4 regions of the Streptomyces sp. URMC 124 genome follow, and region 1 is predicted to be linked to each of the others. Evidence: riboswitches for the same ligand, from Rfam matches in the RefSeq annotation. Region 1 holds a riboswitch; each other region holds the start of a gene.
What was found. A riboswitch is a leader RNA that binds a small molecule or an ion and turns the genes downstream of it on or off. The one in region 1 is predicted to bind cyclic di-AMP.
Positions count from the first base shown of each region.

Region 2: it holds a riboswitch for cyclic di-AMP, as region 1 does, so the genes downstream of both, ACSNOG_RS20290 (M23 family metallopeptidase) here and ACSNOG_RS10985 (M23 family metallopeptidase) in region 1, are expected to answer to the same signal.
Region 3: it holds a riboswitch for cyclic di-AMP, as region 1 does, so the genes downstream of both, ACSNOG_RS09540 (C40 family peptidase) here and ACSNOG_RS10985 (M23 family metallopeptidase) in region 1, are expected to answer to the same signal.
Region 4: it holds a riboswitch for cyclic di-AMP, as region 1 does, so the genes downstream of both, ACSNOG_RS14685 (transglycosylase family protein) here and ACSNOG_RS10985 (M23 family metallopeptidase) in region 1, are expected to answer to the same signal.

Region 1 covers NZ_JBPQTS010000038.1:24,231-31,032, reverse strand. The annotation lists gene ACSNOG_RS11000 (bifunctional acetate--CoA ligase family protein/GNAT family N-acetyltransferase) at 1-80, opposite strand, end outside; gene ACSNOG_RS10995 (HPr family phosphocarrier protein) at 187-468, shown strand; gene ACSNOG_RS10990 (GntR family transcriptional regulator) at 718-1,383, opposite strand; gene ACSNOG_RS10985 (M23 family metallopeptidase) at 1,677-2,486, opposite strand; cyclic di-AMP (ydaO/yuaA leader) riboswitch at 2,500-2,655, opposite strand; gene ACSNOG_RS10980 (M16 family metallopeptidase) at 2,870-4,237, opposite strand; gene ACSNOG_RS10975 (M16 family metallopeptidase) at 4,273-5,634, opposite strand; gene ACSNOG_RS10970 (DNA gyrase/topoisomerase IV subunit A) at 5,858-6,802, shown strand, end outside.
Region 2 covers NZ_JBPQTS010000096.1:16,384-23,185, forward strand. The annotation lists gene ACSNOG_RS20280 (aldo/keto reductase) at 1-559, opposite strand, end outside; gene ACSNOG_RS20285 (MFS transporter) at 572-2,116, opposite strand; gene ACSNOG_RS20290 (M23 family metallopeptidase) at 2,240-3,466, opposite strand; cyclic di-AMP (ydaO/yuaA leader) riboswitch at 3,476-3,607, opposite strand; gene ACSNOG_RS20295 (PP2C family protein-serine/threonine phosphatase) at 3,680-5,050, opposite strand; gene ACSNOG_RS20300 (DEAD/DEAH box helicase) at 5,206-6,802, opposite strand, start outside.
Region 3 covers NZ_JBPQTS010000032.1:14,783-21,584, forward strand. The annotation lists gene ACSNOG_RS09520 (urease accessory protein UreF) at 129-860, opposite strand; gene ACSNOG_RS09525 (urease subunit alpha) at 869-2,590, opposite strand; gene ACSNOG_RS09530 (urease subunit beta) at 2,583-2,894, opposite strand; gene ACSNOG_RS09535 (urease subunit gamma) at 2,911-3,213, opposite strand; cyclic di-AMP (ydaO/yuaA leader) riboswitch at 3,944-4,127, shown strand; gene ACSNOG_RS09540 (C40 family peptidase) at 4,132-4,602, shown strand; gene ACSNOG_RS09545 (ATP-binding protein) at 4,747-5,184, opposite strand; gene ACSNOG_RS09550 (helix-turn-helix domain-containing protein) at 5,468-6,346, shown strand; gene ACSNOG_RS09555 (DUF397 domain-containing protein) at 6,356-6,616, shown strand; gene ACSNOG_RS09560 (8-amino-7-oxononanoate synthase) at 6,638-6,802, opposite strand, start outside.
Region 4 covers NZ_JBPQTS010000058.1:62-6,863, reverse strand. The annotation lists gene ACSNOG_RS14705 (Ppx/GppA phosphatase family protein) at 1-299, opposite strand, end outside; gene ACSNOG_RS14700 (DUF501 domain-containing protein) at 296-826, opposite strand; gene ACSNOG_RS14695 (FtsB family cell division protein) at 971-1,435, opposite strand; gene eno (phosphopyruvate hydratase) at 1,583-2,863, opposite strand; gene ACSNOG_RS14685 (transglycosylase family protein) at 3,151-3,897, opposite strand; cyclic di-AMP (ydaO/yuaA leader) riboswitch at 3,901-4,081, opposite strand; gene ACSNOG_RS14680 (transglycosylase family protein) at 4,342-5,466, opposite strand; partial or broken gene ACSNOG_RS14675 (cytochrome P450 family protein) at 5,580-6,802, opposite strand, start outside.

The sequences.
Region 1 (6,802 bases):
CCGTCGCGCAGCACGACGTCGGCTTCCCAGTGGGTGGGGTACGCGTACTCGGGCCCGGACCGCTCCGGCGTCGTCTGCATGGGGCCAGCGTAAGGCCGGGTACGGACATCCGGAGCGCTGCCCGGAGCACTCCGGGCACCGTGAGACACTGGTCTAGACAACCCCTACGACTTGAAGGGCAACACCATGGCTGAGCGCCGCGTCAACGTCGGCTGGGCCGAGGGCCTGCACGCCCGTCCCGCGTCGATCTTCGTCCGTGCGGCGACCGCCGCCGGCGTCCCCGTGACGATCGCCAAGGCCGACGGCAACCCCGTCAACGCCGGTTCCATGCTGGCCGTGCTGGGCCTGGGCGCCCAGGGTGGCGAGGAGATCGTCCTGTCCAGCGACGCCGAGGGCGCCGAGGCCGCTCTGGAGCGCCTGGCGAAGCTGGTCGCCGAGGGTCTCGAGGAGCTCCCGGAGACCGTCTGACTCGACGGAATCGCGCGCGGCGGGGCCGCGGCGGCCGATTGAGGGCCGCCGTGGCCCCGCTGTCGTTTCCCTCGCCGTTTCCCCCCGCCGCTTCCCCCGCCGTTTCCTCATTCGCACCCGGTGCGCTCCCATTCGCACCCCCGCGTGCGCCCGCGTGGAAATCCATGGCATTCCAGCGGTAACAGCCGGGCATTCCTTTGACGGAAGTCCGGCGGGAGATCATTTCCTGCGGTAACGCCGCACGTTAAATCAGGAGCCGGAGATCACCGTGCGCGCCCCCGGTCGCGCATTCCGCGCGCGGGGCGCCGGCACGGAGCGGCGCAGCCGGAATTCCCCGGGCGAGCGGTCCGCGCGGGCCGCCGCGAGGGCCCGGGCCCGCTCGGCGTCGCCGCGGGCGACGGCGTCCACGAGGGCGCCGAGGGCCTCCCAGGTGTCGACGGGGCGCACGGGCGGCTCCGCCGCGTACACCCACGCGATCTTCAGCCGGAGCTGGGTGAGCAGGGCCGCGAGGCTCGGGCTGCCGGACGCCTGGGCGAGGGTCTCGTCGAACCAGTCCCCGAGCGGCCGCAGCTCGCCCGTACGCCCGCCGCGGGCGCGCTCCTGGCCGAGCCGGACCAGACCGCGCAGCACCTTCAGATGCGCCTCCGTACGGCGCTGTGCGGCGCGCGCGGCACCCAGCGGCTCCAGCAGGGCGCGGACCTCCAGCAGATCGGCGGCCTCCTGCTCGGTGGGCTCCGCGACACAGGCGCCCGCGTGCCGCCGGGTGGTCACGAACCCCTCCGAGGCGAGGGTGCGCAACGCCTCGCGCACGGGCACGCGCGAAACGCCGTAGCGCCGCGCGAGGACTTCTTCGGTGAGCCTGCTGCCGGGTGGAAACGTGCCGGAAACAATGTCGTCACGGATCGCCGTGCACACGGCGTGCGCGGAAATGCGACGGCCGCTCTGATGCGCCGCGCCATCGCCGTGGTGCGCTGTGCCATCACCGTTCACGTACGGCCCCGCATGGGTGAACCTCCGCATAACCCCCGCGAAACGCGGCCGATTGACGCCTGTTCAGCGACTCTATTGCAGCCGCCCGCGATTTCCGACGGCGCACGTGAAGTCATCGATATGTTTTGGCCAACACGAGGGTACGACAAAGGCCCCGGCCGGTGGGCCGGGGCCTTCGTGAGGCTGAGGTGCCGCGCGCGGGGGCGCCGGCGGGTGCGTCAGAGGCTGACGCCGTGCTCGCTGAGGTAGGCGACCGGGTCGATGTCGGTGCCGTACGTGGCGCCGGTGCGGGCCTCGAAGTGCAGGTGCGGGCCGGTGACGTTGCCCGTGGCGCCGGAGAGGCCGATCTGCTGGCCGGCGGTGACCGACTGGCCGACGGAGACGTCGATGGACGACAGGTGGCCGTACTGCGTGTAGGTGCCGTCGTTGTGCTTGATGACGACGTTGTTGCCGTAGGCGCCGCCCCAGCCGGCCTCGACGATGGTGCCCGCGCCCACGGACTGCACCGAGGTGCCGGTCGCGGCGTGCATGTCGATGCCGGTGTGGCTGCCGGAGGACCACAGGCCGCTGGAGGCCTTGTAGGACGTGGAGACGTACGAGCCGGCGATCGGCGAGACGAAGGTGTTGAGACGCTTGCGCTCCTGCTCGCGGGCGACGCGCTCCTGCTCCTTGCGCTCGGCCTCGGCCTTGCGCTTGGCCTCGTCCGCGGCCTTCTTGACGTCGGCGGCCTGCTGCTTGGCGGCGGACTCGGCCTCGTGGACGGCGGTGTTCTCGGCTGCGGCGCTGGTCTGGACCTGGGCCTGCTCGCCGATGCGGCCCGCCGTGTCCTCGCCGATGACGACGGCCTGGGTCAGGCCGGTGTCCTCGGTGGGGCGGTGGGTCTCGTCGGGGGAGGCGGCCATCGCCGGGGCGGCGAGGCCCGCCACGACACCGGTGGCGGCGAGGGTGGCTATGCCCGCCGCGTTCGCGCTGACGCGAACGGCGCGGCTCGGCTTGCGGTGCTTCCCGGTGGCACGAGTGAACGCCATTGGTGAGGCTGGTCCTTTCCTTCCCTCTCGCCTACCGGGTTAGCTGACGGGTTCGGAGCAGGAAGGTCTCCTACGGATCCCTCCGGAAAGGGGCCCGATTCACCCCAGGGACACTTGGGTCCCCGGCTCCCCTGGCTCGCGCCGTACGGGGACTCGGCGATGTCTGCCCGGGCCGCGGATGCGACGCACATCTGACGGACAGACGCTTTGACGCTAGACGCCGCCACTTTCGATCGGCAAACAGAAGCCCCATTTTGTGGCCCACGCCACAACGCAGACATGCAACCACTCCGCTAAATCGGACATTTGGCAGGCACACGCGCCTCAGGGGCGCGCGTGCCTGCCGGTTGACGGGCCGCCCGGTGCGGGCGGCCCGCCGGGGGTCAGCCCGTGATCACCGTCACGTCGCCGATGCCGAGGGCCCGGACGGGCTCCTCGATCTGCGCGGCGTCGCCGACGAGCACCGTCACCAGACGGTCGACCGGGAAGGCGCTCACCGCGGCCGCGGTGGCCTCCACCGTGCCCGTGGCGGCGAGGCGCTCGTACAGCTGGGCCTGGAAGTCGTCCGGCAGGTGCTGCTCGACCTGGTCGGCCAGGGTGCCCGCGACGGCCGCCGCCGTCTCGAACTTCAGCGGGGCGACGCCCACCAGGTTCTGCACGGCGGAGTCGCGCTCCTCGTCCGTCAGGCCCTCGGCGGCGAGGGTGCGCAGGACGGTCCACAGGTCCGCGAGCGCCGGGCCGGTGGAGGCGGTGTCCACCGAGCCGCTGATGGCGAGCATGGCGGCGCCGGTGCCCTCCGGAGTGGACAGCAGCACCTGGCCGAAGGCCCGGACGCCGTAGGTGTAGCCCTTCTCCTCGCGCAGGACGCGGTCCAGGCGGGAGGTGAGGGTGCCGCCGAGGCAGTACGTGCCGACGCTCTGCGCGGGCCAGACCCGGTCGTGCCGGTCGGCACCGATGCGGCCGATGAGGAGCTGCGTCTGGACCGCGCCGGGGCGGTCCACGATGACGACGCGGCCGGTGTCGTCCGCGGTGACCGGCTTGAGGGGGTACGGCTCGGCCGGGGAGCCCGTCCAGGCGCCGAGGGAGTCGGCGAGGGCCGCTTCGAGGTCGACCCCGGTGAAGTCGCCGACGACCACGGCGGTCGTGGTGGCGGGGCGGACGTGGGCCTCGTAGAAGGCCCGCACGGAGGCGGCGTCGATGCGGGCGACGGTCTCCTCGGTGCCCTGGCGGGGGCGCGACATCCGCGAGCCGGCCGGGAAGAGCTCCTTGGAGAGCGCCATGGCGGCCCGGCGGGCGGGGTTGGCCAGCTCGTGCGGGATCTCGTCCAGGCGGTTGCCCACCAGGCGCTCGACCTCGTGGTCGGGGAAGGCGGGGGCGCGCAGCGCGTCGGCCACGAGGCCGAGGGCCTTGCCCAGCCGGGAGGCGGGGACCTCCAGGGACAGGCGCACGCCGGGGTGGTCCGCGTGGGCGTCGAGCGTGGCGCCGCAGCGCTCCAGCTCGGCGGTGAACTCCTCGGCGGTGTGCTTGTCGGTGCCCTCGGACAGGGCGCGCGCCATGATGGTGGCGACGCCGTCGAGGCCCTCCGGCTCCGCGGCGAGGGGGGCCACCACGTTGATGTCGACGGCGACGACCTGCTGGCCCGGGCGGTGGCAGCGCAGCACCGTCAGGCCGTTGGGGAGCGTGCCGCGCTCGGGGGCGGGGAAGGCCCAGGGGGCCGCGGGGCCGGCCTGGGGCTGCGGGTGGAACTGCATGGAGGGCTGGGTGGTGTCAGCGGCCACGGCGTCGCTCACTTGGCCGTCTCCTCTTCTTCTTCGGCGTTCTCGTCGGCGGCGGGGGCGACGGCCTCGGTGGGCTCGGTGGGCTCGTACACCAGCACGGCGCGGTTGTCGGGGCGCAGGCGGGCCTGGGCGACCTGCCGCACCTCCTCCGGCGTGATGTCCAGCACGCGCTGCACGGCGGTGAGGGCGAGCTGGGGGTCACCGAACAGCACCGCGAAGCGGCACAGTTCGTCGGCGCGGCCGCTGACGGTGGAGAGGCGGTCCAGCCACTCGCGCTCCAGCTGGGCCTGGGCGCGCTCCATCTCCGCCGGGGTCGGGCCCTCGGCGGCGAAGCGGGCGAGCTCCTCGTCGACGGCGGCCTCGATGGCGGCCACCTCCGCGCCGCCGGACGCCTTGACGTCCAGCCAGCCCAGCGAGGGGGCTCCGGCGAGCCGCAGCAGGCCGAAGCCGGCGGCGACGGCGGAGCGGTCGTGGCGCACCAGGCGGTTGTGCAGGCGGGAGGACTCGCCGCCGCCGAGGACGGTGACGGCCAGGTCGGCGGCGTCGGCCTCGCGGGAGCCGTCCTGCGGGAGGCGGTAGGCGGCCATCATGGCGCGGGCCGGGACCTCCTCCTCGACGACCTGGCGCAGCTCCTCGCCGATGATGTCGGGCAGGCTGCCGTCGCGCGGGGGCTGCTTGCCGTCGTGCGCGGGGATCGAGCCGAAGTACTTCTCGATCCAGGCGAGGGTCTGCTCGGGGTCGATGTCGCCGACGACGGACAGGACGGCGTTGCCCGGGGCGTAGTAGGTGCGGAAGAAGGCGCGGGCGTCCTCCAGGGAGGCCGCGTCGAGGTCGGCCATGGAGCCGATCGGGGTGTGGTGGTACGGGTGGCCGTCCGGGAAGACCATGGCGGTCAGCCGCTCGAAGGCCGTGCCGTAGGGGACGTTGTCGTAGCGCTGGCGGCGCTCGTTCTTGACGACGTCGCGCTGGTTCTCCATCGACTCGTCGTCGAGGGCGGTGAGCAGGGAGCCCATCCGGTCGGCCTCGAGCCACAGGGCCAGCTCCAGCTGGTGGGCCGGCATGGTCTCGAAGTAGTTGGTGCGCTCGAAGCTGGTGGTGCCGTTGAGGGAGCCGCCGGCGCCCTGAACCAGCTCGAAATGGCCGTTCCCCTTGACCTGTGCCGAGCCCTGGAACATAAGGTGCTCGAAGAGGTGGGCGAGGCCGGTGCGGCCCTTGACCTCATGGCGCGAGCCGACGTCGTACCAGAGGCAGACGGCGGCGACCGGGGTCAGATGGTCTTCGGAGAGCACCACCCGCAGGCCGTTGGCCAGGCGGTGCTCGGTCGCTGTGAGGCCGCCGGTACCGGCCTGTTGCGTGGCCGTGTGACCCATGGGCATGTACGTCCCTTCGATCGCTTGAAATCTCGCGCCGGTGCGCGATGACTCGCGTGATGAGCAGTGCTGTCACTGTATGCAAGCGCGCTGACATCCGGCGAAGTTCCCGGCGCGGTGCCCCCTTACGGACGGGTCGTGTCCGGTGTTGTCAGTGGCGCGGTCCACAATGGTCCGCGTCAGCACCCTGCCTCGGCAATCGATCGAAGGAGCCGCAGCCGCGATGGCCCGCCGCAGCACGAAGACCCCGCCGCCGGAGAACTTCGAGGAGCGCATCCTCGACATCGACGTCGTCGACGAGATGCAGGGTTCCTTCCTCGAGTACGCCTACTCCGTCATCTACTCCCGGGCCCTGCCCGACGCGCGCGACGGTCTCAAGCCGGTCCACCGCCGGATCCTCTTCCAGATGAACGAGATGGGCCTGCGCCCCGACCGCGGCTACGTGAAGTGCGCCCGCGTCGTGGGCGAGGTGATGGGCAAGCTCCACCCGCACGGTGACGCCTCCATCTACGACGCCCTGGTGCGCATGGCGCAGCCGTTCTCCATGCGCGTGCCGCTGGTCGACGGCCACGGCAACTTCGGCTCCCTCGGCAATGACGACCCGCCCGCGGCCATGCGCTACACCGAGGCCCGGATGGCGTCGGCGACGTCCCTGATGACGGAGTCGATCGACGAGGACACCGTCGATTTCACGCCGAACTACGACGGCAGCGAGCAGGAGCCCGTGGCCCTGCCGGCCGCCTATCCCAACCTCCTGGTCAACGGCTCGTCCGGCATCGCGGTCGGCATGGCGACGAACATGCCGCCGCACAACCTCGGCGAGGTCATCGCGGCCGCCCGGCACCTGATCAAGCACCCGGGCGCCGACCTCGACACGCTGATGAAGTTCATCCCCGGCCCGGACCTGCCGACGGGCGGCCGGATCGTCGGCCTCGGCGGCGTGCGCGACGCCTACGAGACGGGCCGCGGCACGTTCAAGATCCGGGCGACCGTCTCGGTGGAGACCGTGACGGCCCGCCGCAAGGGCCTGGTCGTCACCGAGCTGCCCTTCACCGTCGGCCCCGAGAAGGTCGTCTCCAAGATCAAGGACCTGGTCGGCTCGAAGAAGCTCCAGGGCATCGCCGACGTCAAGGACCTCACCGACCGCGCCCACGGCCTGCGCCTGGTC
Region 2 (6,802 bases), on a different contig from region 1:
CCAGGTTGTAGTGCGGCTGGATCGCCACGTACTTCGCCAGACCCGACGCCTCCGAGAACTCCAGGGCCTCCGCCAGGCGCTCCGGCGTGATGTTGGAGGCCGCGATCTCGCGGACCTTGCCCTCCTTCACCAGCGCGTCGAGCGCGGTGATGAACTCCTCCACCGGCACCGACGGGTCGTCGTAGTGCGTGTAGTAGAGGTCGATGTAATCGGTGCGGAGGCGGCGCAGGGACTCCTCCACGGCCGCCTTGATCACCGACGCGCGCAGTCCCCGCGGTTCCGGCACGCCCGCCCCGACCTTGGTGGCGAGGACGATGTCGGCACGGTTGCCGCGCGAGGCGAACCACTTGCCGATGACGGTCTCCGACTCGCCGCCCTCGTTGCCCGGCACCCAGGCCGAATAGACGTCGGCGGTGTCGATGAAATTGCCGCCCGCCGCCGCGTACGCGTCGAGGACGGCGAAGGATTCCGCTTCGTCCGCGGTCCAGCCGAAGACATTGCCGCCGAGGGCCAGCGGGTGGACGGAGAGGTTGCCGATCTTCTTGTGAATGTCAGCCATGTCAGCCATGCATCACTTCAACGTCCTTGCCGGAGTGGACATTCCGCTCTCGCCCCCGCGCTCGCTCCCGCTCTCGCCCCCGCGCCCGCTCTCGCCTTCTTCCTTCGCCGACAGCGGCGCCGCGATCCGTTCCAGCGAGCGGCCCTCCGCCCGTACCGCCAGGAATGCCGCCACCAGCCCTGCCCCGCCCATCAGCGTCGCCCCGATACAGAAGGCCAGCACCGTGTCGCCGACATCGCCGCTGCTCGTCAGGTCGGCGAAGAGCAGCGGGCCGCTGATGCCGCCGGCAGCCGTCCCCAGGGCGTAGAAGAAAGCGATGGCCATGGCCCGGGTCTCCATCGGGAAGACCTCCGAGACGGTGAGATAGGCGCTGCTGGCGCCCGCCGACGCGAAGAAGAGGACGACCGCCCAGCAGGCGGTGAGCGTGTCGGCCGTCAGGCGGCCCGCCCCGAAGAGCCAGGCCGTGCCGAAGAGGAGCAGGCCCGACAGCAGGTACGTCGAGGAGATCATCAACCGCCGGCCCAGCGTGTCGAAGAGCTTTCCCAGCAGCAGCGGGCCCAGGAAATTGCCCGCCGCGATGACGGCGAAGAAGTAACCCGTACGGGAGGTGGCGACCTGGAAATGGCTCTCCAGGATGGTGCCGAAGCCGAAGGTGATCGCGTTGTAGAGGAAGGCCTGCCCGATGAAGAGCGCCAGACCGAGGATCGCCCGGCGCCGGTAGCGGGAGAAGACCGTGCGGGCGATTTCACGGAAGGTCACCAGCCCGCGCCGGTGAAGGGTGATCTCCCCCTCCGCGGGCGGCAGCGGGCTCCCCTTCTCCTGCGCCACTTTCTCTTCGATCGACGCGACCAGCGCGTCGGCCTCCTCCCCCCGCCCGTGGAGGAACAGCCAGCGCGGACTTTCCGGCACCTTGCGCCGTACGAGGAGGATGACCAGGCCCAGCACCACCCCGAGGCCGAACGTCAGCCGCCACCCCACGTCCATCGGGAACATGTCCGTGTCGAGCATCAGGATGGACAGCAGCGACCCGCCGATCGCCCCCAGCCAGAAACTCCCGTTGATGATCAGGTCGATCCGGCCCCGGAAAGCAGCGGGGATCAGCTCGTCGACGGCCGAATTGATCGCCGCGTACTCCCCGCCGATACCGAAGCCGGTCAGGAAGCGGAAGAGGAAGAACCACCAGGAGGAAAAGGACAGTGCGGTGAGCGCGGTCGCGGCCAGATAGACCGCCAGCGTGACGATGAACAGCTTCTTGCGCCCGAAGCGGTCGGTGAGCCGCCCGAAGAACAGCGCACCGGAACACGCGCCCGCCACATACAGCGCCGCCGCCATGCCCGTGACCTCAGCAGCCCTGATCGGCAGCCCGCTGCCCTCCTCGGAGAGGCGGCCGGCGATGTTGCCGACCACCGTCACCTCCAGGCCGTCCAGGATCCAGACCGTCCCGAGCCCGATCACGACGGTCCAGTGCCAGCGGGACCAGGGCAGCCGGTCGAGTCGCGCCGGCACGGACGTGGTGACCGTCGACTGCTTCTCGCTCGTGCCCCTCGCCGTCGTCACATGCCGCCGGATGCCCCGTCCCGTACGGACTATGCGCCGGCTGCCCCCGAGGCGCCCCGCTCACTGACTATCCGGCGCCCGCTGCCCGGCACCCGTCGCCTGTCGCCCGCTGCCCGGCACCCGCTAGGGCTGCAGGCCCCTGCTCCGCAGCCACCCCAGCGGGTCGATCGGCGCGCCCCCGCCCGGCCGCACCTCCAGGTGCAGGTGCGGGCCGGTGACGTTGCCCGTCGCGCCGACGCGCCCGATGACCTGACCCGGCGCGACCTTCCCCGACGTCACGACCATCGACGACAGGTGGCAGAACCACAGCTGCGTACCGTCGTCGAGCCTCAGGACGATGCGGTAGCCGTACGCCCCCGCCCAGCCGGCCTGAACGACCGTGCCGCCGCCCACCGCCTTCACCGGCGTGCCGGTCGGGGCTGCGAAGTCCTCCCCCGTGTGGTTCGCGGACCACATGTTCCCCGCCTGGCCGAAGCCGGCCGTCAGCGTGTACGAGGCGAGGGGGAGCTTGAAGGAGCCAACGCCCACGCGGGCACCCGTGCCGGAGCCGGCAGCCCGCTGCTTCTTCGACGTCTGCTGCCGGGGTGCCTGCTGCTTCGACGTCTGTCGCTCTGACGTCTGCGGCTTCGGCGCCTGCCGCTTCTGCGTATGCGTCTGCGTCTCCGGCGCCTCCGCCCGCTCCGGCTCCGGCGACCGCTCCTGCGACCGCTCCTGCGCCTTCTCCGCCTCAGCCGCCCGGACCGCCGCCTCCGCAGCCTTCCGCTCCGCGGCCTTCTTCTGCGTCTCCGCGGCCTGCTTCACCTGGGCCGCCTGTGCTTCGGCCTCGGCCATGCCCTGCTGGTGGTCGGCCTGCTCCAGGATTCTCGCCCGGAGCGTCTCGCCCGCCGTCGCCGCGCTCTCGGCCATCTCCAGGGCGGCCGATGCGCCGCCCTCACCGGCGAATTCGACGGCGGAGTCGGCCGAACCCGCCGCGCTCCCCGCGAAGAACGAGCCGACGCCCGGCAGCTGGGCCAGGTCGGGCATGGATATGGACGCCGCCGGGCGCTCCTGGGCGTGCGCCATGCCGCCCGCGCCGACCGCCGCGATGACGCCCGCGCCCAGCACGGCGCCGCTGCGGGCCATCGTGCCGCCGCGCGGCTTCACGACGCGGTGGCGGCCGCGGCCCGTGCCGAAGGCGTTGTAGACGGACGGCCGGTGGCCGGCGGGCGCGTGCGACGGCTCGGAGCCGTACGCGGCCCCCGGCTCGTGTCGCAGCTCCTGCTCCGGACCGGGTGCGGGCTCCGGCTCGTACGGCGGGAAGTACGCGGGGACCAGCGGCGGGTCGTACGCGGCAGGCTCGTTGGATGCCACGGAGGCACTCCTTTCCTTCCTTCTCGCCTACCGGGTTAGCTGACGGGTTCGGAGCAGGAAGGTCTCCTACGGGCTGCGCTGCCCGATTCACCCCAGGGTGGTGGTTCCCCGGTTCCCGGCACGTGCCGGCCTATCAGGTGGTGCTGTGCCCGCGGGATTCGGCGATGGCGCACGGTGCACCGCCTCTTACGGCGTTGCGACAACCGCGCTCCGTTATCGAACGTTAATAGACATGGCGGGTGGATTCCAAGCCGAACGCCCGAATCCGCCGATGCTCTCGGGCACGTCTTCACGAGACGTACGCCCACGGAACCTGTCGATACTTTCTACGAAATGCTGTTCGATCCGCTCGCCGCGCCGGATCGCCAACAGCGCCATGTCGTCGGAGGCCTGACCCCCCGAATGGCGCGCGACGTCCGCGACCAGCGCGTCCAGCAGCGCTTCGGGGTTCTTGAACTGGCGGCCCGTCAGCCCGGCCCGGGGGTCGTAGAACGTACCGCCGGCGTCCCTCGCCTCGGTCACCCCGTCCGTCATCAGCAGCAGCGTCGACCCCGCGGGGAACTCCCGCTCCTCCGACCGGTCCGGCCACACCCCCAGCTCGCCCAGGCCGAGCGGCAGCGCGGGGACGGACGGGTCGGCCACGCCGATGCGCCCGTCCGCGTGCAGCAGGAGCGGCGAGGGGTGGCCGCGGTTCAGCAACCGGAAGACGGGTTCCCCCGGCGGCAGCTCCGCCAGCACGGCCGTGGTGAAGCCCTCCGCCCGGTCCAGGGAGTCGGCGCGCAGGCTCGCCCGCCGCGCGCCCTCCCGCTGGAGCGCGTGTTCCAGCCGCCCCGCGAGCCCCTCCAGCGTGGGCTCCTGCTCGGCCGCCTCCCGGAAGGCGCCGATCACCACGGCGACCGCCTCGACCGCGCCCAGGCCCTTGCCGCGGACGTCGCCGACGATGACGCGTACGCCGTAGGGGGTGTCCTGGACCGCGTACAGATCGCCGCCGATCCGGGCGTCGGCCTGGGCGGCCACGTAGCGCGCGGCCACGCGGAGGCCGCCGATCCGGGACGGGGGCGCGGGCAGGACGGCGCGCTGGGCCGCCTCCGCGATGCCGCGGGCGGAAGCGAGCTGCTGATCGCTGCGCCGGGCGATGCGGTTGATGCCGAGCGCGACCAGGGAGACGGCTCCGATGGCCGCGATCTCGGCCAGCGCCTGACCGGTGTCGGACGGCCGGTGGTAGATCACGAGGCCGACCGCGACCGCCACTGCGGCCAGAGCTGCCGTGGTCGTCGCGCGGAGGGTGTGCAGGGGCGCCGCAACGAGCGGCGCGGCGGAGAGGAAAGGGGCGCACGTGTAGTTCGCGGGCGCCCCGAGGCCGAAGAGCACGCCGCCGACGATCAGAACGGCCGGCAGCCTACGGACGGCCCGGCGGGCCGTACGGCGGAAGGTGCTGCGCCCGGCATCTCCGCACCTGGCAGGGCCCCGCCCAGGGGTGCCCCGCCCAGCGGTGCCGCGTGCAGCAGGGCTACGGCCCGTGGCGCCACGCCCCGTGCTGCCGCGCACAGCCCGGCGGGCGGAACGGCTCTCTCGCTTGCCCACCGCACTCTCTCCTGACCGGCAGTCCCGCACGTCAACGACCTCCCACCCTTCCGGGCAGGAGGTCGTGATGCGAACGGTGCTGGGCCAACCGGGGACGGGCCCTTAGGAGAGGGGCCCCCGAGTACGGGCCAGGAGGTACAGGTCAGGAGTACGCGCTAGGAAGCGCGACGCTCCCGCGCGCCCCCGGCACCCCGCCCGGAGCCGCCCCTGCCGGAACCGCGGCCGGAAGCCGCACCGGACGCGCCACCGGCCCGGCCGGCGCCCCGGCCCGAACCACCGGCACCGCCGGACCTGTAGGACCCCGCGGAGCCCGAGGACGACGAAGAAGAGGACGACGAGGAGGAAGCCGTAGACGCCCCCGAAGCCGCCTCCGGACGCACCCGGCCCCGCCCGCCGCGACCGCCGCGCGAACCACGCGTGCCCCGGGAGCCACGCGACCCCGCGGCCGCCGCAGCCCCACCGGCGGACCCGGTGCCCGAGCCGCCCCCGCCCGACCGCTTGCGCGGCGTCGACTGGGCCGGCGCCGGCGGTGCGATGACGACCGGCACGCCGCTGGGCTCCTGGGCACCGGTGATGCGGGCGAGCTCCTCGTCCTGCGGGCTGACCGTCACGACGTTCGGGGAGATCTTGGCCGTGACCATCATGCGGCTCATCTCGCGCCGCTGCTCGGGCAGCACGAGCGTGACGACCGTGCCGGACTCGCCGGCGCGGGCCGTACGGCCGCCGCGGTGCAGGTAGTCCTTGTGGTCCATGGGCGGGTCGACGTTCACGACGAGGTCGAGGCCGTCGATGTGGATGCCGCGCGCGGCCACGTTGGTGGCGATCAGCGCGGTGACCTCCTCGGTGCGGAAGAGGTCCAGGGTGCGGTTGCGCTGCGGCTGGCTCTTGCCGCCGTGCAGGGCGGCGGCGCGCACGCCCTCGGACAGCAGCTTCTTCACCAGCCGGTCGGCACCGCGCTTGGTGTCGACGAACATGATCACGCGGCCGTCGCGGGCGGCGATCCGGGTGACCGTGTCCTTCTTGTCCGTCTCGGTGACGTGCAGCAGGTGGTGGTCCATCGTGACGACGGCGCCCACCGACGCGTCGACGGAGTGCGTCACCGGGTCGGAGAGGAAGCGGCGGACGAGCCGGTCGACGTTGCGGTCGAGGGTCGCGGAGAACAGCATCCGCTGCCCCTCCGGGTCGACCTGGTCCAGCAGCCGGGTGACCTGCGGCAGGAAGCCCATGTCGGCCATCTGGTCGGCCTCGTCCAGGACCGTGATCCGCACGTCGCCGAGCTTGCAGTCACCGCGCTGGATGAGGTCCGCCAGCCGCCCGGGGGTGGCGACGAGCACCTCGGCGCCGCGCGCGAGCGTCTGCGCCTGCCGGCCGATGGACATGCCGCCGACGACCGTGGCCGTCCGCAGGTTCACGGCGGTGGCGTACGGGGCGAGCGAGTCGGTGACCTGCTGGGCGAGCTCGCGGGTCGGGACGAGCACGAGGGCGAGCGGGCGGCCGGGCTCGGCGCGGCGGCCGGCCGTGCGGGCCAGCATGGCCAGGCCGAACGCGAGGGTCTTGCCGGAGCCGGTGCGGCCGCGGCCGAGGACGTCACGGCCGGTGAGCGAGTTCGGCAGCGTCGCGGCCTGGATGGGGAACGGCTCGGTGACGCCCTCGCGGGTCAGCGTGGAGAGCAGGCCGGCGGGCATGTCCAGGTCGGCGAAGGACGCCACCGGAGGCAGCGCCGGGGTGGTGCTGACCGGGGTCTCGAAGTCG
Region 3 (6,802 bases), on a different contig from region 1:
CCGCGCGGGGGATCTCGTCGTCGCGGCAGGCGTGATTCTTCCGCCGCGACGGCGGGACGGCACGACGGTGGTGACCGGCGGTGCCGGAACCACCGGATCGGCGGTCGAGGGCCACTGGGCGGCGGTCATCAGCTGGCGAAGAGGCGTACGGGCCAGGTCGCATGGTGTTCCGCCGTGATGTCGAGGAGGGGGGCCGCGGCGGCCGGGAGGGCGTCCTCGCCCTCGACGGCCGCTCGCGCCGCCGCCTCGCAGGCGTGCAGGGCGACGGCGTCGAGCTCCGGGGCGAGCCGGGCCAGCACGGACGTGGCGTCGAAGGGGTCGAGGCTCAGCAGGCGTACGGCCGCGGTGGCCGGGCCGCTGACCGACTCGTGGACGGCGGCGTAGGCGGCGTCCAGCGGGCGGAGTCCGGCGGACCGGGCCGCGAGGCCCAGGACGACCGGCTGGTGGGCGCCGCGCGGCCGGGCCGCGGCGAGGGCGTCGAGCGCGTCGGAAGGCCAGGCGGCCCGGGCGGCGCGCATCATCTGCCGACCGAGGCGCCGCGCGGTGGCGCGCAGGGCCGGTACGGGGGTGCGGGCGTCCGCGGCGTCGTCGAGGGCGAGCGGGTCGAGGCCTGCGGCGGCCGCGGCGGCGAGGGCGGCCGCGGTGAGCCCGGCGGTGTGCAGCCGGCCCCGGCAGAACTCCTCCAGCGTCCGGCCGTCGGTGATCCGCCCGGCTTCGACGGCGGCCTCGGCCCCGCCGGAGTGGGCGTGCCCGCCCGCGGGGAAGCGGCCGTCGGCGAGGACGAGGAGGGCGGCGAGGCCGCCGGTCCTCGTCCCGCCCGGCGGTGCGGGGACCGTGAGCGCCTCGGTCGTCGTTCTCATCGGACCCTTCAGAAGAGGAAGTAGCGCTGGGCCATCGGCAGCTCCGCCGCCGGCCTGGGTTCGATCACTTCGCCGTCGACGGTGACGGTGAACGTGTCGGGGTCGACCTCCACCCTCGGCCGTGCGTCGTTGTTGCGCATGTCCGCCTTGGTGACGCCGCGCGTGGACCGTATGGGGACGAACCGCTTGCCCAGCCCCAGCCGTTCCGGGAGTCCGTCGTCCATGGCCCACTGGGTGACGAAGTTCAGGGAGTTGGCGGCGGGCGCACGCCCGTGGGCGCCGAACATGGGGCGCGGCAGGACCGGCTGCGGGGTGGGGATGGAGGCGTTCGCGTCGCCCATTTGCGCGTAGGCGATCTGGCCGCCCTTGATGACGAGTTGCGGCCGTACGCCGAAGAAGGCGGGGTCCCACAGGACGAGGTCGGCGAGCTTGCCCGGCTCCACGGAGCCGATCTCGTGGTCGAGGCCCTGCGCGACGGCCGGGTTGATGGTGTATTTGGCGACGTAGCGGCGGGCGCGCACGTTGTCGGCGGGTCCGTCGCCGGGCAGGGCGCCCCGGCGGGCCTTCATCACGTGTGCGGTCTGCCAGGTGCGCAGCACGATCTCCCCGATGCGGCCCATCGCCTGGGAGTCGGAGGAGATGATCGAGATGGCTCCGAGGTCGTGCAGGACGTCTTCGGCGGCGATGGTGCCGGGCCGGATGCGGGATTCGGCGAAGGCGAGGTCTTCGGGGACGGCCGGGTTGAGGTGGTGACAGACCATCAGCATGTCGAGGTGTTCGTCGACGGTGTTGACGGTGTGCGGCCGGGTGGGGTTGGTGGAGCTGGGCAGGACGTTGGTCTCGGAGACGACGGTGATGATGTCGGGGGCGTGCCCGCCGCCGGCGCCTTCGGTGTGGTAGGCGTGGATGGAGCGGCCGGCGATGGCGGCGAGGGTGTCGCCGACGAAGCCGGCCTCGTTGAGGGTGTCGGTGTGGATGGCGAGCTGGGCGCCGCTCTCCTCGCACACGGACAGGCAGGCGTCGATGACGGCGGGGGTCGCCCCCCAGTCCTCGTGGATCTTGAAGCCGACGGCGCCGGCCCGCAGCTGGGCGCGCATCGAGTCGTACGAGACGGTGTTGCCCTTGCCCAGCAGGCCGAGGTTGACGGGGTAGCCCTCCATCGCCTCGAACATCCGGGCGAGGTGCCAGGCGCCGGGGGTGATGGTGGTGGCCTTGCTGCCCTCGGCCGGTCCGGTGCCGCCGCCGAGCAGGGTGGTGACGCCGGAGGCGAGGGCCTCGTCCGCGGCCTGCGGGCAGATGAAGTGGACGTGGGCGTCGACGGCGCCGGCGGTGAGGATCTTGCCGTTGCCGGCGATGACTTCGGTCTCGGGTCCGATGACGAGGTCGGGGTGGACACCGTCCATGGTGTCGGGGTTGCCGGCCTTGCCGACGCCGGTGATGCGGCCGTCGCGGATGCCGATGTCGGCCTTGACGACGCCCCAGTGGTCGAGGACGAGCGCGCCCGTGATGACGGTGTCGGGCGCTCCGTCGGCCCGGGTCGCGCGGGACTGGCCCATCGACTCGCGGATGACCTTGCCGCCGCCGAAGACGGCTTCGTCGCCCGCGTGGCCGGGTCCGCCGCTGCGGTCCTCCTCGATCTCGACGACCAGGCCGGTGTCGGCGAGGCGCACGCGGTCGCCGGTGGTCGGCCCGTAGAGGCCGGCGTAGGCGACGCGGCTGAGTTCAGTCATCGAGCGGTCCCCCGCACTCGCCGCGCAGTCCCTCGACGATGCGCTTGCCGGCGATGGGGACGAGGTCGACGCGGAGGGGGATGCCCGGCTCGAAGCGGACGGCGGTGCCGGCGGCGATGTCGAGGCGCTTGCCGCGGGCCGCCGCGCGGTCGAATTCCAGGCCCGGGTTGGCCTCGGCGAAGTGGTAGTGCGAGCCGACCTGCACCGGGCGGTCGGCGGCGTTGAGCACGGTGAGCCGGGTGCGGTGCAGTCCCTGGTTGAGGGCCACGGGCTCGGCGGCGTACAGGATTTCTCCGGGGATCATCGCGGGGTCCTCCCCGTCAGCAGATCGGTTCGTGGACGGTGACGAGCTTGGTGCCGTCGGGGAAGGTGGCCTCGACCTGGACGTCGGGGATCATCTCGGGGATGCCCTCCATGACCTCGTCGCGGGTGAGCACCTTGCGCCCGGAGGACATGAGCTCGGCGACGGTGCGGCCGTCCCGGGCGCCTTCGAGGACGTGGACCGTGATCAGGGCCACCGCCTCGGGGTGGTTGAGGAGCAGGCCCCGGGCCTTGCGCTGGGCGGCCACGTCGGCGGCCACGTGCAGGAGCAGTCGTTCCTGCTCGCGCGGGGAGAGTTGCATGCGTCCCACCTCACTGTCGTCCCAGGTGTCCCGGATGGACGCACCGGGACGCTACCCGAGTTCAACACGGTGTTGACCTGGGGTTCTTCGGCCGGAGGCCAGTGATTGCAGATTAGGGCGCAACCTTTTCCAACGCGTTAACTGACTCTTTGCGATGCCATGGCCAGGGGCCCGGGCGCCGCCTGTCGTCTGCATCTACTGGATCTTCTGGGCCGGATCATGGCCGTCCGTCCGCACGACACGTACCGCCGGCTACGGGCGGCGCAGACCATGGTCGTCGCGGCGGTGCGGCGGCACCCCGGCTCGCACACACGCACGAAACGGGTGAACGGAAGGTGCGAGCGGGTCATGCCGACGCGGAGGAGACGGGTCCCCGGCGCAGAGCGCCGGGGGCGAAGGGATCTCCGCGCCATGTGCGCCGGAGGGCCGGGGGTCCGCACCCGAATAAACCCCGGTCCCCTCCATGGAGGATCACGGCGTAGACGGGCCGCGGTGATCGATTTGGCGCGGGCGGCCGGATTGCGCCCGGGCCGGTACGAACCGCCGCAGGCCAGCGCCTCAGCCGGCTTGCGCGCACCCCATCAAATCGCCCCGCGTCCAGCGGAATTGCCCAGGAGTGATCAGGCTCACATACCCCTGGATCCGCTCGGAAACGGCACGACGGCTGCGCCAAGATCCCTGCGACGACAAGACCCCGCCACCCCGGCGGGGCGGTCCGGGCGGACGCCGAACCCTGCCGCCGCCCGGATGCAGGTCGACTTGAGTGCAACGGCAGGGATGGAGGACCCAAGAGTGGTGGGACGACCAAGAGTAGTGCGGTCGGCCCTTGGGGTGAAGCCGTTGACAGCGGCCGGGCAACCTTCGCCTGCCCGAACCCGACAGGTCATCCTTCACAGGCGGCTGACGAAGGGTTAGCGCATGGGCGCGCACAAACGTCCGTCAAAGCTGTCCAGGGCCGGTGCCGCATCGGCCCTCACTCTCGCCGCCGTCGGGGCCACCGTGCTGGCCCCGGGCGGCGCGGCAGAGGCGGAGGCGACCACCGTCTCCACCCAGGCACTGCGGATCGCGGCCTCGAAGCAGGGTTCCCCCTATCAGTGGGGGGCGACCGGACCCCACCGGTTCGACTGCTCGGGCCTGACGCTCTACTCCTTCAAGCGGGCCGGGAAGTCCCTGCCCCGCACCGCCGCCCAGCAGTACAACAGCACCCGTCACATCCCCCGCTCCGCACGCGAAAGCGGCGACCTCGTCTTCTTCGTCTCGGGGCGCGGGATCTACCACGTGGGGATATACGCCGGGGGCGGCCGCATCTGGCACGCCCCCAAGACCGGCGCGGTCGTCCGCCTGGAGCGGATCTGGACCAACAGCGTCCTGTACGGCAGGGTCGGCTGACCCGGCGTCACCGGCCCGGCCGGCGATCCCGGACGGCACGGTGACGCGACTCCTCGCACCCCCCGCACCTCCCCGCACGAGGGCCCGGAGCGGCCCGAGGCCCCCCGCACCCCGTGCGGGGGGCCTGGCCGGCCGGAGGGGAGTTCAGCGCTCCGCGCTGACCGGCGCGGTCCAGGGGAGGGAGATCCACACCGTCTTGCCGCCGTCGGAGGTCGGCGTGCAGAACAGCCGCCCCCCGTGCTCGGCGGTCAGACAGCGGATGATCACCATGCCGCGGCCGTTGTCCTGCTGGACCGCGGCGGGCAGCCGCCGGGGGAAGCGCGGGTGGCTGTCGGTGACGCCGATGCGCAGCTGCTGGTCGCGGTCGAGACGGACGTCCACGGTGAAGGTGGGCGACTGTCCCCGGGTGTGCTGCACGGCGTTGGTCGCGAGCTCGGAGACGATCAGGCGCACGGTCTCGGAGGTGTCGGTCCCGCCCGGGAGGCCCCAGTCCGCCAGCACCTCCGCGACGTAGCGGCGCGCCGTGGAGACCGAGGCGGGGGCGCTCGGCAGCGTGACGGTGGCTTCTTGGTGGTCTGCCATGGCGGTGGCCCTTTCAGCCGAGGTCCCGCCGAGACCGGACTTGCGGTGCACCGCCGCGGAAGGACGGGAAGGGCGCCGTGAGTCATGGGGGTCGTGAGCGGCCTCGGACGGCTCTGCGCGACAGACTGCCACTGATAACGCCTGTGATGGGAGCGATCCCCCAAGATATGCATATATCTGTCGCCCGAAGCAGTGAACTCTACGACGAGCGACCGGATTCACGCGGCACACTGGGCTATTGACACTGACGTATGACAGTGACAGCAGACCCAGGGGAGGGCCCATGCGGTACGGACCGGCGGTACGCCGCCGCAAGCTGGGGGCGGAGCTGCGCCGCCAGCGCGAGCTGGCCGGGCTGACGAGCCTGGAGGCCGCGCGCGCGGTGGGCTGGCACCAGTCGAAGGTCAGCCGGATCGAGACGGGCAGCAGTGGCGTGAAACCGGCGGACGTGGCCCGCCTGCTGGACGCCTACGGGGTCACCGACACCGAACTGCGCGCACTGCTGGGGGCGCTGTGCGGCGCGGGGTCCACCGAACCGGGCGAGGGCGCGGGGGCCCGGCGCGGCTGGTGGTACGCCTACCGCGACCGGCTGCCACCGGCCTATCTCGACTTCATCAGCCTGGAGTCGGAGGCCTCGCGGTTAAGCACCCTGGAGACCACCGTGGTCCCCGGCCTGCTGCAGACGCCCGCCTACGCCCGCGCCGTGACCCGCGCGGCCCTCGGCGATCCGGCGCCGGAGCAGGTCGAGGAGCTGGTGCGGGTGCGCCTGGCGCGCCAGGCGGTGCTCCGGGGCGAGCAGCCGCTGGAGGTGTGCGCCGTGCTGGACGAGGCGGTACTGCGCCATGAGGTCGGCGGGCCGGAGGTCATGGCCGGGCAGTTGCGGCACCTGGTGGAGACGGGATCGCTGCGGCACGTGCGGCTGCACGTCCTGCCGTTCTCCAGTGGCGGCCATATCGGCATCACCGGGCCTTTTGTTATTTTCTCATTTCCGCGCATTGCTGATCTGGATGTGGTTGTTCTCGACCACTTGACGAGTAGCCTCTACCTGGAGCGGAAAGAAGACCTCCGGGCGTACGGCGCGGCCTTCACGACGCTGCGCGAGAACGCCCTCTCGCACGAGAAATCGCTGGAATTCATCGCCGGGATCAACGACGGCGCGTAAGGAGGCACCATGTCCGCAATGCCTCGGTACGTACCCCACCGTTCCACCCCTCCAGCTCTTTCCCTTCCCCTGCTCCGCGACGCCCCGTGGCGCCGCAGCAGTTACAGCACCGGATACAACAACTGCGTCGAGACGGCCGGACCGCTCCCCGGCCGCCTCCTCGCCGTGCGCGACTCCAAGCGGGCCGGCGGTCCCGCGCTCGTCTTCCGCTCCGCCGCGTGGTCCCGCTTCGTCGAGGGGCTGCGCGACGGCGGGACCGACCGGCCCTGACCCAGGTCCCTCCCGGCACGCTCAGGCGGCCGGCGCGGTCCTGATGATCGCGTCGGCCGCTGCCGTCACCTGCTCGTCCGACAGGTCGGCCCGCGCCGTCAGCCGCAGCCGGGAGACGCCGTCCGGCACGGACGGCGGCCGGAAGCAGCCCACCGCGATCCCCGCCTCCCGGCAGTCCGCGGCCCA
Region 4 (6,802 bases), on a different contig from region 1:
TCCACCACGCCGCGCACGAAGTCCTCGCGGTTCTCGGCGTCCCGCGAGGCGGAGGTGGCGACGAACCGCACGCGCTCGGCCTTCAGCTCGCGGATGACCTCCGCGAACTCCCGGCAGGCCGCGAAGGTCCGCTCCAGGGCCTCCTCCGCCAGCCGGCCCGTGCGGTCCACGCCCTGGCCCAGGCGGACGATCGTCATCCGGCGGTCGAGCTCGGTGAACGCCCCGGTCGCCGGGTCGAGATCGGCGACGAGGAGCCGGATGGAGTTGGTGCCGCAGTCCACGGCGGCGACGCGGGTCACTTCTCGTCACCCCCGCAGGGCGTGACGCACGGGCCCTTGGCCCACCACTCCGGCAGCAGCGCCAGCGCCTCGTCACCGAACGGGTTCACCCCCGGGCCGGCCACGAGCGAGTGACCCACGAGCACGTGCAGGCACTTGACGCGGTCGGGCATGCCGCCCGCGCTCGGGAAGCCCTCCAGGACCTCGATCGCGTCGCGGCGCCGGAGGTAGTCCTCGTGCGCGGCGCGGTAGGCGGCGGCCAGCTCCGGGTCGGTCGCCAGGCGGTCCTGCATCTCCTTCATCAGGCCCGAGCCCTCCAGCGTGCCGATCGCGGAGGCGGCGCGCGGGCAGGTCAGGTAGTACGTCGTCGGGAACGGCGTGCCGTCCGGCAGCCGCGGCGCGGTCTCGACCACGTCGGGCTGACCGCAGGGGCAGCGGTGCGCGATGGCGCGCAGCCCGCGCGGCGGACGGCCCAGCTGCTGCTTGAACGCCTCGATGTCGTCGGCGGTGGGCTCGGTGGACTCGGTCTGGGGCGGAGGGGTGTCCATGTGCTCGCTCGTGTCGTCTTCGCTCGGTGGTCTCGGCAGGTGAAGTCAGGTCAAGGCCGGTGTCGGCGGGTCGGCAGGCCGGCGGGTCGGCAGGCCCTCGGGTCTGCGGGTCGTCAAGAAGAGGAACGGGGCGGGCGGACGCGGTCAGCGCGGGGAGTCCGCGGCGTCCACGCCGTCCCACAGGTTGCTGTACCAGGGGCGGTCGGCGGCGCCCTGGTCGCGCGGGCGCCGGGCGGTGCCGCTGCCGTCGACCACGCTGAAGCCCGTCTCTCCGGGGCGCAGGTAGTGCAGGTGCTCGCGCGCCTGCTGCTCGACGTACGCCGGGTCCTCCAGCCGCGCCTTCTCGTCCTCCAGCCGCTTCACCTGCTCGCGCGCGCGCTCGGACTGGCGGCGCTGGTCGGCGATGTCGGAGCGCTGGGTGACCCACTGGCGCATGGGGTAGGCGAGGGCGACGACCAGCGAGCACACGACGAGCGCCAGCAGCGCCGCGCGGCCGGTGAGCCGGCTGCGGCGCGGGCCGCGCGCGCGGTAGACGCGGGCCGTGGGGCCCTGGACGAGCACCGAGCCGAGTGCCCTGAGCCTGGTCGCGGTGGAGCGTTCCGCCGCCACGTCGCCTCCCCGAGGTCCTGGTCGCCCGCAGCCTCGCTACGAACGTACGTCCCCGGCCACGGTACGGGACCGTGGCCGGGGACGTGGTGAGGCTGCTCCCCTGAGGCCGTGTCAGGCCTGCGGGGCGTCAGCCCCCCGCTGCGCGTGTCAGCCCTTGAAGCGCGGGAAGGCGCTGCGGCCGGCGTAGACCGCGGCGTCGTCCAGGATCTCCTCGATGCGCAGGAGCTGGTTGTACTTGGCGACGCGCTCGGAGCGGGCCGGGGCGCCGGTCTTGATCTGGCCGCAGTTGGTGGCGACGGCCAGGTCGGCGATGGTGACGTCCTCGGTCTCGCCGGAGCGGTGCGACATCATGCACTTGAAGCCGTTGCGCTGGGCCAGCTCGACGGCGTCCAGGGTCTCGGTCAGCGAGCCGATCTGGTTGACCTTGACGAGCAGGGCGTTGGCGGCGCCCTCCTCGATGCCGCGGCCGAGGCGCTCGGGGTTGGTGACGAACAGGTCGTCACCGACGAGCTGGACCTTGTCGCCGAGCTTGTCGGTGATGGTCTTCCAGCCGTCCCAGTCGTCCTCGAACAGCGGGTCCTCGATGGAGACCAGCGGGTACGCCGCGACGAGCTCGGCGTAGTAGTCGGTCATCTCGGCGGCCGTGCGGTCCTGGCCCTCGAACTTGTAGACGCCGTCCTTGTAGAACTCGGAGGCGGCGACGTCGAGCGCGAGCGCGATGTCCTGGCCGGGGGTGTAGCCGGCCTGCTTGATGGCCTCGAGGATGAGGTCCAGGGCCTCGCGGTTGGAGCCGAGGTTCGGGGCGAAGCCGCCCTCGTCGCCCAGGCCGGTGGACAGGCCCTTGGCCTTCAGGACCGACTTGAGGGTGTGGTAGACCTCGGTGCCCCAGCGCAGGGCCTCGGAGAAGGACTCCGCGCCGATCGGCGCGATCATGAACTCCTGGATGTCCACGTTGGAGTCGGCGTGCGAGCCGCCGTTCAGGATGTTCATCATCGGAACGGGCAGCAGGTGCGCGTTCGGGCCGCCCAGGTAGCGGAAGAGCGGCAGGTCGGACGCCTCGGAGGCGGCGTGCGCGACGGCGAGGGAGACGCCCAGGATGGCGTTGGCGCCGAGCGAGCCCTTGTTGTCGGTGGCGTCCAGGTCGAACATGGCCTGGTCGATCAGGCGCTGCTCGGTGGCGTCGTAGCCGACGAGCTCCGGGCCGATCTGCTCGATGACGGCCAGGACGGCCTTCTCGACGCCCTTGCCCATGTAACGGTTCTTGTCACCGTCGCGGAGCTCGATGGCCTCGAAGGCACCGGTGGAGGCGCCGGACGGCACGGCGGCACGGCCCGTGGAGCCGTCGTCGAGGCCGACCTCGACCTCGACCGTGGGGTTGCCTCGCGAGTCGAGGATCTCGCGAGCTACGACGACGTCGATGGACGGCACGAGGGTCTCCTTCGTGTGTGTCTGTGGTTCTGCAGCACGAGCCTAACGGGCCCCGGAGGCTCGCCTCGCCGTTGGACCGCGTTCCCGGGCCGGAAAAGCCTAAAAAACAGCACAAAAGCCCAGAACACCGTATGAACGGCGGATTTTTTCGCTGAACGGGGAAGCAGGCCGGGTCCGGAAACGGCTGAGCCCCGCTCCGGTGCACGCTCGGGGCAGCGCATCGGAGCGGGGCGGTCCCGCCGGGAGCGGAGAGGGGCGGTCCACCGCGGTGGACCGCCCCTGCCGGATCAGCTGAGGTGCAGCTTCTGGCCGACGTAGATCACGTCCGCGTCCTGGACGATGTCCTTGTTGCGGTCGTACAGCTTCTGCCAGCCGCCCTTGACGTTCTTGGCGTCGGCGATCTTGGAGAGGGTGTCGCCCTCCTTGACCTCGTACTCGCCGTCGCCGACCTTGTAGGACTGCGGGGCGGAGTGCTGCTTCGGCGCGGCCGGCTTGGCGGCCGGGGCCTCGTCGCGCTCGACGGTCTGCGGGGCGGTGCGCTTCGGCGCGGCCTTCTTGGGCGCGGCCTGGCGCTCGCTGCGGTCCGCGTGGGACTTGCCCGAGACGGTGCCGCCGGCGCGGGAGGACTTGGTGGAGGAGCCGCCCGAGGTGTCGACGTCGGCCTTGGCGCCACCGGAGCTCAGACCCGGCACCGCGCAGCCCCAGGCGCCCGGGCCCTGCATGGCGAGCAGCCGCTCGGCCACGGCGATCTGCTGGCCCTTGGTGGCGTGGTCGGCGCGGTCGGCGTACTTCTGGCCGCCGGCGGCGTTCCAGGAGGACTGCGAGAACTGCAGACCGCCGTAGTAGCCGTTACCGGTGTTGATGGCCCAGTTGCCACCGGACTCGCACTGGGCGACCTTGTCCCACGTGGAAACCGAGGCGGCGTTGGCGGAGGTGGCGACCATCAGCGGGGCGGCGACAGCTGCACCGGTGACACCGGCGAGCGTGAAGATGCGGACGGCCTTGGACGGACGACGGTGCTTGCCCTTGGACATAAGTCGTTTCCTCACCGACGCCTACGAGGTGAGCTGTCGGGTTCGGGCTGTGAGTTCGCCCGGCTTCGTGTGCGAGCACACTCGGCTTCACCCCTAGCCGGTCCCGGACCCACGGCCTTGGCCGAGGAGCCGTTACCGGCGCCTACCTTGGTTCCCCCGCTCCTGCCTACGGCGCTTGCGCGACGACTCCCCCGATCGCCGGCAGGATTCGGCGTGGCGACCGTGGTGCCCGCGGTGGCGAGCGGACACGACGGTAAACACAGTCGCGGCAAGGGTTCAAACCCCTCTTTCCAGCCACAGTTGCCCCTGGTTACCCAGGGGAACATCACGTTTCCGCAGGTGAGAGACGGTTTGCCAAGTCCGGGAAGTCCGCATTCCGCCACCGGGCAAAGAGACCCATGTCTCACTTTCGACTGGAACGGACATTCGCCGCGAACTGCCGGTCTATTTACCGACCTCGAGCCTCTGACCAGGACGGATCAGGTCGGGATCGGTTCCGACCGCTTTCTCATTGCGCTGATACAGAGACTGCCAACCTCCCTTGACCGCATGCTCCTCGGCGATGGCTGACAGGTTGTCACCGGGACGCACGGTGTAGTCGGTGGGCGTGGGGCTGCCGGTGCGTGCGTCGCCGCCGCCCCGGGACGTACGGCCCTCGTCCTCCGAACGGGACGGGTCCGCCCGGTGCTTGCCCGTGCCCGCGCCGGCGTCGTCGGGCGTCCGGCCCTCGGGCGAAGCGGAATCGCCGGGCGAGGGCGAGGCCGTGCCGCCGGGAATCTGCGTCGGGTCGTCGGTCGGGGACGTGGACGGCTTGCGGTGCCGGCCTTCCTGCGGCTCGCCGGACTTCCCGTCGCCCGGCTTGCCCGGGGCGCCCGGTGACGGCGCGTCGGACGAGGGGCTGCCGGACGGGCTGCCGGACGGCTGACCGGAGGACTGCCCCGGCGACGGCTGCCCGGTCGAGGGCTGCCCCGAAGGCTGCTTGGAGGGGTCGGCCGAGGGGCTTGTGGAGGAGCCGGGCGAGGGCTTCCCGGACGGCGAGGGAGACGTGGACGCGTCGGAAGGCTTGCCGTGCTCGGAGGGCTCGGACGGCTCGGACGGCGTGGAGTGCGAAGTGGTGCGCTCCGGGGCGCGTGAAGGCGTCGAGTCGCTCGCGGGGGCGTGTGTGCCGCCCGGGTTGACCTCCGCCGGGGCGCCGCCCGAGGTGAGCCCCGCCTTCGCCGCACAGCTCGACCAGGGGCCGGAGCCGCTGCTTTCGAGGATCTGCTCGGCGACGGTGATCTGCTGCGCACGGCTGGCGAGGTCGGGCCGGGGGGCGTACTCCCGGCCGCCGTGGCGCTCCCAGAGGTCCTGGGTCAGCTGCAGTCCCCCGTAGGTCCCGTTTCCGGAGTTGGCACTCCACAGGCCGTCGCTCGCGCACTGGGCGACACGGTCCCAGGTGCCTGCGTCGGCGGCCGACGCACCGGTGGCCGCCATCAGCGGCATGGCGATCCCGGAGGCGGTCACCCCCGCGGCGACCACGATGGCGGGTATCTGACGGGGGCGGCGATGTCGGCCGTTTCCGGGTCTCATGGGCGGTTGCCTCTCGTTCGGCGGCGAATGGTGGTTGAAGATAGCGACGGCCCACCCGAGTCACAAGCCGATGTAGCGGAGGTCACGCCGAGATCACGTCGGCTGACGCGCGTTCAGGCGGGCGGCCCTCCCTGGGTGGTTGTGTCCGGAATGCCCTCCGGTGCAGAGGCCACCGGACCCTCCGGCGTGAACGTCACCGGGAGCGTGCGCAGACCGCGCATGATGAGGCCGCCGCGCCACCGCAGCTCCTCCGGATCGGCCCCCAGCCGCAGGTCGGGAAGGCGCCGCAGCAGGGTCGCCAGGGCCGTCTGCCCCTCCAGGCGGGCGAGGGGCGCGCCCAGGCAGTAGTGGATGCCGTGGCCGTAGCCGAGGTGCTGGTTGTCGCGACGGGAGAGGTCCAGCGTGTCGGGTTCGGCGAAGCGCTCGGGGTCGCGGTCGGCGGCCGCGAGGACGACGAGGACGGGGTCGCCCTCGGCGATGCGCTGCCCGCCGATCGTGAGGTCCCGGGTGGCGAACCGCCAGGTCGCGAGCTCCACCGGGCCGTCGTAGCGCAGCAGTTCCTCGACACCGGTCGCGAGCAGGCCCTCGTCGCCCTCGGCGAGGGCGCGCTGGAGGCGCTCGCGCTGCCCCGGATTGCGCAGCAGGGCGTAGGTTCCGTTACCGATCAGGTTCACAGTTGTTTCAAAACCCGCAAAGAGCAGGATGAAGGCCATGGCCGCGGCCTCGTCCTCGGTGAGGTGCTCGCCGTGGTCACTCGCCCTGATCAGCCCGGAAATGAGGTCTTCACCGAGATCCTCCCGTTTCCGGTGGATCAGTTCCGTGAGATAGCCCCGCATCTTCTTCACGGAGCGCGCCACCCCGCCGCGGGGCCCGCCGCCGTGGCGGATCATCATCCCCGCCCAGTCCCGGAAGTCGTCCTGGTCCTCGCTCGGGACGCCGAGCATGTCGCAGATGGCGTAGATGGGGAGCGGGAACGCGAACTCGTGGATGAGGTCGGCCTCCCCCCTGTCCGCGAACCCGTCGATGAGCCGGTCCGTCAGCTCCTGGACGCGGGGCGCGAACTCGGCGACCCGGCGCGGGGTGAACGCCTTCGAGACGAGGCGGCGCAGCCGGGTGTGGTCCGGCGGGTCGATGTTGAGCAGGTGCGTCATCAGGTTGGCGCTGCGCTCGCCCGGGATGCCGACCTTGCCCTTGCCGTGGGCGGACTCGGAGTGGTGCACGGGGTTCTTCGACAGGCGCTGGTCGGCGAGCGCCTGGCGGGCGTCGGCGTACCGGGTGACCAGCCACGCCTCCACGCCGCTGGGCAGGGCGGTGCGGTGCACCGGGGCGTGTTCGC